One region of the Arthrobacter sp. SAFR-044 genome, then DNA from elsewhere that is predicted to be linked to it. Evidence: riboswitches for the same ligand, from Rfam matches in the RefSeq annotation. Region 1 holds a riboswitch; each other region holds the start of a gene.
What was found. Region 1 has a riboswitch for cyclic di-AMP ahead of ACR65J_RS16750 (M23 family metallopeptidase). Riboswitches for the same ligand answer to the same signal wherever they lie in the genome.

Region 1 (3,265 bases):
GCATGAAGTCCAAGAACTACTTGTTGAGGTGGTAGTACGACGAGGTACCGGTGGCTGCAGGCGAGTGCAGCAGCGTGCCCTGGGACGGGTTGAGTGCGCTGATCATCATGCCGTTGCCGACGTAGATGCCCACGTGCGCGCCGCCGTTCTGGACGACAACGTCGCCAGGCTGCGGGGTGGAGGTGGGGGTCATGATGTTCCACGCGTTGGTGCGGGGGATGCTGATGCCGGCCTGGGCGTAAACCCACTGAACGAACCCGGAGCAGTCCCAGCCGGTGACGGGGCTGGTGCCGCCCCACACGTAGGAGTGTCCGATGCCGGTGTAGGCGATGGCTGCAATGCCGGACGTTGCCGCGGATACGGTCTCTGCGGCTTTCGCGGCCGGGGCAGCGTCCTGGCCTGCGGTGGCCGTGGCAGCGCGTTCGGCCGTAGCGGTGGACTGGGTACGCACCGCTTCCACCTTTGGAGCGGCGGTGGTCTTGACGACGGGGCGCTCGAAGGAAACCGTGGCCGTCGGGGCGGCGGTGACAGCGAGGGCCGTCTGGGCCGAACCGGACTCGGTGGAGGCAGAGACACCAGCGGTGGTGTCTGCTGCGGTGGCCGGCAGGCCCATGCTCAGGATGAGGCCCGACGCCGCTGCCACAACGGCAGCCTGGCGGCCTACGGGCCCGGCATTTGCACTCACGGCCTTGGACACGGCGTCCAAGGGGCTGGTGCGAACCGTTTGCGCACGGTGGCGCGCAGAATTATGGCGTGAAGACACGAAGGTAGCCTCTCCCAATGCCTGCGAGGTGAGCTGTCGGATTCGGATGGGAGTCACCCGGCCACACTGCTTCCTGGGAAGCTCGTGACTTAACCCCAAGGCCTTCTGAACGTGAAGGCCAAAATTGGTTCCCCCGCCCCTGCCAGACGATGAAATGCGAACGGACCTTGAGCGGTGGCAGAGTTAGGCAATCCACTCAAGAGCGTCAACTTCGGAAAAGTTGACGCGAGTTAGACGGTACAGCAGTTTTCTTTCAATGTCACATTCAGGTCACAGCGCGTGGATGCGATCTGAGAGTGGTCAATCATTTGGTTACAGCCAGCCCATCGGGTCGACCACTTCGCCGTTGACCTGCACCTCGAAGTGCAGGTGGCAGCCGGTGGACGCCCCTGTCGTGCCGCTGAGCGCCACAACGTCGCCCCGGGAGACCGTCTGGCCCACCTTGACGTTGAAGGACGACAGGTGGTTGTAGGTAGTCTCGAGCCCGTTGCCGTGGTCGATGACCACCCGGTTTCCGCCGCCGAACTGGTGCCAGCCCGCGAAGGTCACGGTGCCCGTCGCGGCAGCAAGGACGGAGGTTCCGCACTGGGCCACGAAGTCCTGGCCGCGGTGGAAGTCCCCGGAGCCACCGGTGATCGGGCTCACCCGGTAACCGAAGGGTGACGCAGTGGTGAGCGAGGCCAGCGGCGCGGCCAGGGTACCGGCCGACGCGGCCCGCGTTACGGAACCGGCGGACTGGGCGCTCAGGAGTTGCTTCAGCTTCCCGTCGGGGTCGGCCTGGGTCACTACGGCTGAGCGGCTGAAGTCGATCTGGGCCCCGATATCAGCGGAAATCTGGGGACTGACGGCGGAGGCCGCCAACGGCGCGTTGCCTGACGCGTCCGTTGCCATGACAGGACTGGTGGCGGGCACCGTGACCGTCAGCACCAGGCCGGTGGCGGCCAGGGCGATTCCAGCTTTCTGGCCGATACCGCTGGCGGCGGCAAACTCCGTCACCTGCCGGAACGGACCCCGGCGCCGGCGCGCGTCGCGATGCAGATCACGGGGGCGCTCCGCTGCGACATCTTCGACAACCCGGGGTGCCGAAGGGGTGCCGGCCGCGCGGCGCCGGCCCCGGGAGGTCTGCATGGTCAAGAAGGGTTCCTCTCTGGAAAAGCCTGCGGAGTTAGCTGTCGGATTCGGGTCAGAGAGATCAAAGACCCGGCCCGTCAGGGCAAGCTTCTGCACAGGGGTGTTCCCGGAAGAATCCTTCACTGGAGAGGCTTGCTGCTGACGGACTTCACCCCAAGGCAGCCCCCCGCTGCCGTTTGTGGTTCCCCCGCCTCTGCCAGTAACGACTCGTGCACCCGATCCGCTGGCAGAGCTCGGCTCCGGATCGGGTAACGCTTAAGTATCAACGATTGGTTCCACTATAGGGCCTTAAGACCCTAGGTAACAATTCCGTTATCTTTGCGTGGAACGACGGCGCTGGGCTATAGGGCCCGCCTCAGGACCGGCGCATGGCGACAAAAACGTGGGCTGCAACCTCGGGCGGGAGCTCCAGTGCGCCTTCGATTCCGGAGACGCGCACGGAGATGTAATCCCCCACGCGCTCCAGGCCTACGGCAGCCCCGGGCCGGATTCCGCCTTCGTCCAGTTGCGCCAGCAGTTCCGGTTCCACCTGGATCGGTTCCGCCAACCGGCTGATGGTCACCACGGAGGCGGGCGCATAACTCTTCATTGCCTCGACCAGGCTGATGGCGCCGTCGGCCAACCCGGTGGCCGGCTGTCCGCCCAGCGCCGCGAGGCCGGGGATCGGGTTGCCGTAGGGCGATTCCGTGGGATGGTCCAGCATCTCGTAAATGCGCCGCTCAACACGCTCGCTCATGACATGTTCCCAGCGGCAGGCTTCGTCATGCACGTAGGCCCAGTCCAGTCCGATGACGTCGGCCAGCAGGCGCTCGGCCAACCGGTGCTTGCGCATGACTTCGGTGGCCCGCTTGCGGCCCGTATCCGTGAGTTCCAGGTGCCTGTCACCGGAGACGACAACCAGTCCGTCGCGTTCCATCCTGCCGATGGTCTGGGACACGGTGGGGCCCGAGTGGCGCAGGCGCTCGGCGATACGGGCCCGGAGGGCAACGATGTTCTCTTCCTCAAGCTCCAGGATGGTCCTGAGGTACATCTCCGTAGTGTCGATCAGATCCGTCATCCAGCTCAGCTCCTCGAGCGCAGTACCTTGCGTTGTCCCACCGTATCGCCTCTTGCCGCGAGGTAGTCCGGGGGCCAGCTTAGCCTATTTTGACTTTGTCCGAATAGCCGCGCCCCGGGCAGCCTGACAGCGTGCGGCGCGTCTCATTGTCTGGACTTTGATCCCTCCGGCTCCCGCCCCCACTGCCATTCAGGCAGAATGGGGAAGGCCCTGTTGCGCAGCCACTGCGCGCCACCGGCCACCTTTAACCCGCCCGTCCGGACCAAAGCTTTCGTCCCCGCCGAATTGGAGCACCTGTGAGCGACACCAGCATC
Region 2 (3,265 bases), on a different contig from region 1:
GTTCCTGTTCAAGAGGGGCGCGTCGGACGTTACCTGCATCTGCCTGCTGGCCGCGCCTGAGGGCCTGGCCCGGCTGGAGGAGGAGCTGTCCGGGGCCAACGTGCACATCGTCCTGGCCTCCATCGACGAGAAGCTCAACGAGAAGTCCTACATCGTTCCCGGCCTGGGCGACGCGGGAGACCGCCTCTACGGCATCGCAGGGTAGCGTTCCCCCTTTTTTGGACCGGGCCGCGCCGCTAGCCTGTGCGGATGGACTGGAAACTCGAACTTGTGTTTGTCCCCGTGTCCGACGTTGACCGCGCCAAGGACTTCTACGTCAACAAGGTGGGCTTCAACGCCGACTACGACGAGCGGCCGTCGGACGACATCCGCTTTGTGCAGCTGACCCCGCCGGGTTCGGCCTGCTCCATCTGCATCGGCGAGGGTCTTTCGGACGCCCCGCCCGGTACGGGATCGACCCTTCAGATGGTGGTCAGCGATATCAATGCCGCCCACGACTACCTGAAAAACAACGGCGTGGATGTCAGCGACGTTGACGTGCAGGACTGGGGCCACTTCGTGTACTTCGCCGATCCGGACGGCAATAAGTGGGCTGTGCAGTACATCCCGTGGCGGAACGCCGGGCCTGACGCAGCCCAGAGCACCGAGACCCAAACCCCGGCGACTTAACACGCTGCAGCTCAACGCACCGCGGCCCGCATCCGGATGGATGCGGGCCGCGGTTGCTGCCTGGGAGGCTCAGCGGAAGGTGCCCCTTCAGCTCACCGCCGCAGGCGAGCAGTGCCTAGTACCAGTTGTGCGCCAGGTGGAAGTCCAGGGCGCCGCACGGGGAGGCGTAGCTGAGCTTGATGTAGTTCAGGCCCCAGTTGATCTGCGTGCGGTAGTTGGTGAGGTAGTCGGCGCCGGAGCTGGCCATCTTCTCAGCAGGGAGGGACTGGACGATGCCGTACGCACCGCTGCTGGGGTTGGTGGCCGTAGTGGTCCAGTCCGATTCCTTGGTCCACAGCGTCTGCAGGCACTGCATCTGGTCCGGTCCCCAGCCGTACGTGGCCAACTGGCTGGCGGCGTAAGCCTGGGCACCGGCGGGATCGTTGACCGCGACGGCGGGTGCCGGCTCAGGTGCGGGGGCGGGCTCGGGTGCAGGTGCCGGGGCTGGCGCGACCGGCGCGGGGGCGGCAGGTGCCGCTGCGGGAGCCGGTTCGGCCGCCTGCGGTGCTACGGCGATTGCGGCGGGAGCGGGGCTCTCCACAGGGTTGGAGCGGATCTCGCTCTTCTCGATGCTCATTTGGGCGTCGGACGCTGCCGTGCTTGACTCGGTGGATGACACCGGGGTCATGCTGCCGGTGGCCTGCCCGGCCGCGCCTACCCCAACCAGCACCGCGCACGATGCTGCAAGGACGGCGGCGCGCTGGCCCAGGGTGGTTTTCTTTGCCGCTTGCTTGGCCCGGTGTTTAGCGGGCAGGCATGGTTCTGCCGTGTTTTTGGACATGATTGATCGCCTCTCACACCTGCGGAGTTAGCTGTCGGGTTCGGATGAGGGCATCCGGCCGTACGGAAAGATCACGTACGTGCTTAACCCCAAGGGCATTCATTGCCCGGGACGGTGGGTCCCCCGCCTCTGCCGTTGCTCAATCGGAATCCAGGGGAAGCGGCAGAGCTTGGCGTCAACCCGGGATATGCGGCCCGAACGGGGGCCGCACCCAATCGACGGTACAGGAAGATTAAGCCAAAGTCACATTTAGGTAACAGAAGTCACGGCAAGCAGCGCGTCGATTTGCACCGCTTGCCGGGATCGTTCGAGCCTGGAGGCTATCGGTGCATCCTACTTTGCGAGTTGGTAAACGATGGAGTTGCCCACAGTCTGGGCCTGGAAGTTGGCCTGGACCCAGGCTGCCACCTCCGAGTTGCCGCCGCGGGCGCCCATGCCGCCTCCGCCCATGCCGCCGGCCTGGATGTAGTACCCGATCTCGCCCTTGGACACCATGTCCTGGAACTCGGCGAGGGTGGGGTACGGGTCTCCGCCGTTCCAGCCGCCCAGTGCGATGACGTTGGTGTTGGTAGCGAGTTCCAGGCTGGCTGCCTGGCTGGCGCCGCTGACGATCGCGGACCATTTGGTCGTGGTGGATGACAGCAATGCGGTGACCGCGGCGTCGGCGGTTCCTTCACCGGGGCCGCCGCCGGTTCCTCCGGGACCAGCGGCTCCGCCGGCTGCATCCGGTGCGCCATCAATTCGGTTTGCGGGGTCAAACCCATTCGTTCCGGTGGCCGCGTCCGTGCCGTCGGCGCGGCCGCCGCGGAAACCTGCCGCCCGGTTTCCAAAGCCGCCTGCCGCCGGGCCCGCCGGCCCCGACGTCGGAATGGAACCTGAATGTGCGGACGTTGCGGTGGCGAGGGTCCAGGCACCCGCCCCAAGTCCGCCGGCCAGGAGGGATACGACGACGACGGCGGCAGCACCCGCGCGCCGGAACCGTCCGGTGCCAAGCGCGTCAACACGGAGCAGGATGCCGGCGGCGGCAAGGACGCCGAGGACGATGACGGCGACGCGCAGCCAGGGGAGCCAGGACGCGTCGCGGCCCAGGAGGACTGCCGACCAGATGGAGGTGCCCAGGACGGTTGCAGCCAGGACAATCCTGGCTGGCCAGTAGGAGCGGCCGCGCCAGAGTTCCACGGCACCGATGCCAATGAGGGCTGCGATCGCCGGCGCCAGCGCCACAGAGTAGTAGGGGTGCACGATGCCGCTCATGAAGCTGAAGACACCCGCGGTGACAAGGAGCCAGCCGCCCCACAGGATCAGCGACGCACGGCCCATGGCGGTTCTGGCTTCCCGCCGGGTGAACCACAGGCCGGCCACCAGCAGGACGAGGACGGCGGGCAGCAGCCACGACACTTCGCCGCCAAAGCTCGTGCCGAACATCCGCAGCAGCCCTGCCGCCCCGCCGAATCCGCTGTTGCCCCCGCCGAAACCGCCGGGTCCGCCGGCCGCGCCTCCCGCCCCGCCGCCGGGCATGCCTTCGCCTGAGCCGGTGATGCGGGCCAGGCCGTTGTAGCCGAAGGTCAGTTCCAGGAAGCTGTTGGTGGTGGAGCCGGCCATGTAGGGCCGTGCCGAGGCCGGCGTCAGCTGGAAAAGGGCGATGTAGCTGCCGGCCACCATAATGATGCCGCCCAGGGCGCCCATGAGGTGCCCCAGCCGGCGGCTGATCGAGGTGGGGGCAGCCCACAGGTAGGCCAGTCCCAGCGCCGGAACGATCAGGAAGCCTTGCAGCAT
Region 3 (3,265 bases), on a different contig from region 1:
AGGCAGCTTCCAGTACGCGCGGGCAACCGAAAATGCGGACCTTCTGAAACGGCTGGCGGACCACGCCATCAGCAGGCACTACCCGCGCGCCGCTGACGCCGCCAACCCCTACCTGGCACTGTTTGGTTCTGTCGTCTCCGCCCAGGCGGAGCTGGTGGCCCGGTGGATGCTGGTGGGATTCGTGCACGGGGTCATGAACACGGACAACATGACCATCTCCGGGGAAACCATCGATTATGGTCCGTGCGCGTTCATGGACGCCTTTAATCCGGAGGCCGTCTACAGCTCCATCGACGTCGGCGGGCGCTATGCCTACGCCAACCAACCAGTCCTGGCCGAATGGAACCTGGCCCGGCTCGCCGAGGCCATGCTGCCGCTCATCGATGAGGACCAGGAGAAGGCGGTTGCCCCGGCGGTGGAGGTGCTGCGTGGTTTCCGCGGTCAATACAGCCGGGCATGGACCAGCGGAATGACAGCCAAGCTGGGCCTGAAGAGCGGCGGGGGAACCGGCGATGAAGCCGCTGCTTCCTCTCTGGTGGACGATGCCATCGGCATCCTGAAAGACGGTCCCGTGGACTACACCCTGTTCTTCCGAAACCTGGGGAAGGCAGCCCGTGGGGAACTGCGCCCCGTGCGCGCCATGGTCCTTGACCTGGCCGCGTTCGATGCGTGGCTGGAACGGTGGCAGGCGCTCCAGCCTGACCCGGAGCTGATGGACAGCGTAAACCCCGCGTACATTCCCCGGAACAACCTTGTGGAGGAGGCGCTGTCCGCTGCCACTGGCGGAGACATGGGTCCGCTGCAGCAGCTGCTGGAGGCGGTCACTGATCCTTTCAGCGAACGGCCCGGGCTGGAACGCTACATGCAGGGCCCGCCCGAGGACTTCGGCAGCTACATGACCTTCTGCGGGACCTGACCGCGGCGGGACGCCGCTCAGCAAAACGGCAGGAGGGTGGCAGCCGGGTTTCCCGGCTGCCACCCTCCTGCTTCAGTCGGCGCCGCTAAGCGCGCCGGACAATGCGACGACTAGGCGACGCGTACTGCGGAGTAGCCGCCGAGCCAGCTGATGGAGTGCACTTGCGTATCGAAGCCGTTGACGCCGCCGCTAACAACCTGGCCGTTGCCCGCGTAAACGCCCACGTGGCCGGAGGTGATGATCAGGTCGCCGGGAGCGGGAGAGCCTACAACGGTGCCGTACTGGAAGAACTGGGTGGGGGCAAGGTCGCCCACGGACTTGCCGACGGAACGCAGCGCCTTTTCAACCATGGCAGTGCAGTCCTGCTTGACGCCCACCTGGCCGTAGGCCGAGGCGAGGATCGCTGCGCCGGTGCCCGTACCGGTGGTTGATGCCACGGGGGTAGCGGAAGCGTAGGACATGTTCATGCCGGTGTTCGCCGGTGCGGTGGCGGCTGCGGCCTGCACGGGGGCCGCTGCGGGTGCGGGTGCCGGAGCTGCGGTGTAGCCTGCACCGGGGATCTGGATCTGGTCGCCCGGGTAGATGACCGAGGACAGTCCCAGGCCGTTGGCCGACAGGACGTCGTTCAGGCCTGCGCCGTAGGCCGCAGCGATAGCGCCAAGGGTGTCGCCCGAAACCACGGTGTGGACAGTCGCGGCCGCTGCGGCGGGGGCTGCAGCAGGGGCAACGGGTGCGGAGGCGGCCTGGACGGTGGTCTGCTCAGTGGTGTCCGGGGCGGTTACACCTGCGTGGGCCGGGGCGCCGACTCCGAAGGCAATGCCGGACGCTGCAGCAACGGCGAGCGCCGGGCGGCCCAGCGAGCGGGCCTGGGACTTGGCTGTGACGGCGAGGCCCTCGAGCACAATGGAGCGGGCCGGAGTCGCGCGGTGACGGGCTGAAATGGAATTTTTTGACACGGTTGATCGCCTCTCCCATGCCTGCGGGGTGAGCTGTCGGGTTCGGGCTGGAGATACCCGGCCGGAAGCAGCTCCGCGATGAGCGGAGGGACTTTCGACTTAACCCCTAGGCCAACATGTGGCCGTGGAAACTTGGTTCCCCCGTCCCTGCCAACTGGAGCGGTTGGATCCCATGATCAGCGGCAGGGCTCGGCATGCTGACGGGAATGTCCCGTCTGAGAGGGACACCAGACGACCATAACCCACCCTCAACGCCATTGTCACATTTAGATAACATACGAGGTCCTTCTCTCGAATTGCGCAAACGTCTGGACGTTACCCCGGTTCCCGGGCCGACCTCGGCTGATACTTCACCTTCCTGCCTGGTAACAAAGCGGACACGAAATTCTGTTTCATCCTGAGCGCGTGGCGGTCGGCTTCGGGACTGGGCCCCTGTTTGTGACCATCGCAACCCGTTGCCGCTACGCTCCCACGTGCCCGCCTGGAACCACCCGGTATCCCTGAACCGGCACCGGCTGACTCACGCGTTAGGCTGTCTCCATGCAGGATTTCGAACGGTTCCGTGCGCTGCTCGAAGAGGAGCGGGCGCGGCGCCTGGCACTGTTGCCGGCACTGCGGGCGGACATCGAGGCTGCGAACTCGGCGCGCCAGGATTCCAATGTCGACGACGAGCACGATCCCGAGGGCGCCACCATCGCCTTCGAACTCTCGCAGGCCTCCGCGCTCCTGAAACAAAGTTCGGCGGGCCTGGACCAGATTGAAGCGGCCCTTGCCCGGCTGGCGGCGGGATCCTATGGAACCTGTGCCGTGTGCGGGGAGCCTATCGCCGAGGGAAGGCTGGAAGCCCGGCCGTGGACCCCGTTCTGCATCCTGCACGCGGCGTCCGGGCGCGGGCGATGACGGGTGCGGCGGACGTGGTGTCCGCGGCGGCGGATTTCGTGGACCGTACGCTGCAGAACGAGGGCACCTGGTACCATGCGGACGACGTCGGGGCACGGCTGGAAGGGATGCTGGCCTCTTATGGTTCGTCTGTGGGGGCCGTCCGCGGGACTGTCCGTGATGCGCTGCGGAAATTCAAGGACCTGGACCATGACGGCACGGTCATGCTGGCCTCCGCTTTATGGGGTCAGCCGAGGCCCGGTTCCCGGCCGGTGTTCGAGCGCCGCCTGGCAGCGGTGGTGCTCCTGCAGACAAGGGTGCAGTTGCTCCGGCATTCTGACTTGACCCGCCTGGAGGGCTTCCTTCGCTCCGCACAGGCAGTGGAGCTGGCCGAGCCCCTTCTCGCCGACGTCCTGGTCCCATTGCTGGCGGGGCTGGGGGAGCGTGAACGGCAACGGGCGGGCGTTGTCCTGGCACGGTGGCAGGAAGACCCGGATCCCCGGCTGCGGGCGGC

Region 2: it holds a riboswitch for cyclic di-AMP, as region 1 does, so the genes downstream of both, ACR65J_RS19260 (aggregation-promoting factor C-terminal-like domain-containing protein) here and ACR65J_RS16750 (M23 family metallopeptidase) in region 1, are expected to answer to the same signal.
Region 3: it holds a riboswitch for cyclic di-AMP, as region 1 does, so the genes downstream of both, ACR65J_RS08120 (LysM peptidoglycan-binding domain-containing protein) here and ACR65J_RS16750 (M23 family metallopeptidase) in region 1, are expected to answer to the same signal.

What each region holds. Positions count from the first base shown of each region.
Region 1 covers NZ_JBPFDN010000011.1:98,814-102,078, forward strand. Annotated here, with positions in the region: gene ACR65J_RS16745 (C40 family peptidase) at 17-697, opposite strand; cyclic di-AMP (ydaO/yuaA leader) riboswitch at 768-947, opposite strand; gene ACR65J_RS16750 (M23 family metallopeptidase) at 1,076-1,891, opposite strand; cyclic di-AMP (ydaO/yuaA leader) riboswitch at 1,904-2,133, opposite strand; gene ACR65J_RS16755 (iron-dependent transcriptional repressor DtxR) at 2,250-2,951, opposite strand; gene serC (phosphoserine transaminase) at 3,248-3,265, shown strand, end outside.
Region 2 covers NZ_JBPFDN010000016.1:83,746-87,010, reverse strand. Annotated here, with positions in the region: gene upp (uracil phosphoribosyltransferase) at 1-205, shown strand, start outside; gene ACR65J_RS19265 (glyoxalase superfamily protein) at 250-669, shown strand; gene ACR65J_RS19260 (aggregation-promoting factor C-terminal-like domain-containing protein) at 785-1,489, opposite strand; cyclic di-AMP (ydaO/yuaA leader) riboswitch at 1,495-1,655, opposite strand; gene ACR65J_RS19255 (glycosyltransferase family 39 protein) at 1,823-3,265, opposite strand, start outside.
Region 3 covers NZ_JBPFDN010000004.1:167,460-170,724, forward strand. Annotated here, with positions in the region: gene ACR65J_RS08115 (protein adenylyltransferase SelO) at 1-916, shown strand, start outside; gene ACR65J_RS08120 (LysM peptidoglycan-binding domain-containing protein) at 1,027-1,872, opposite strand; cyclic di-AMP (ydaO/yuaA leader) riboswitch at 1,876-2,047, opposite strand; gene ACR65J_RS08125 (TraR/DksA family transcriptional regulator) at 2,413-2,772, shown strand; gene ACR65J_RS08130 (DNA alkylation repair protein) at 2,769-3,265, shown strand, end outside.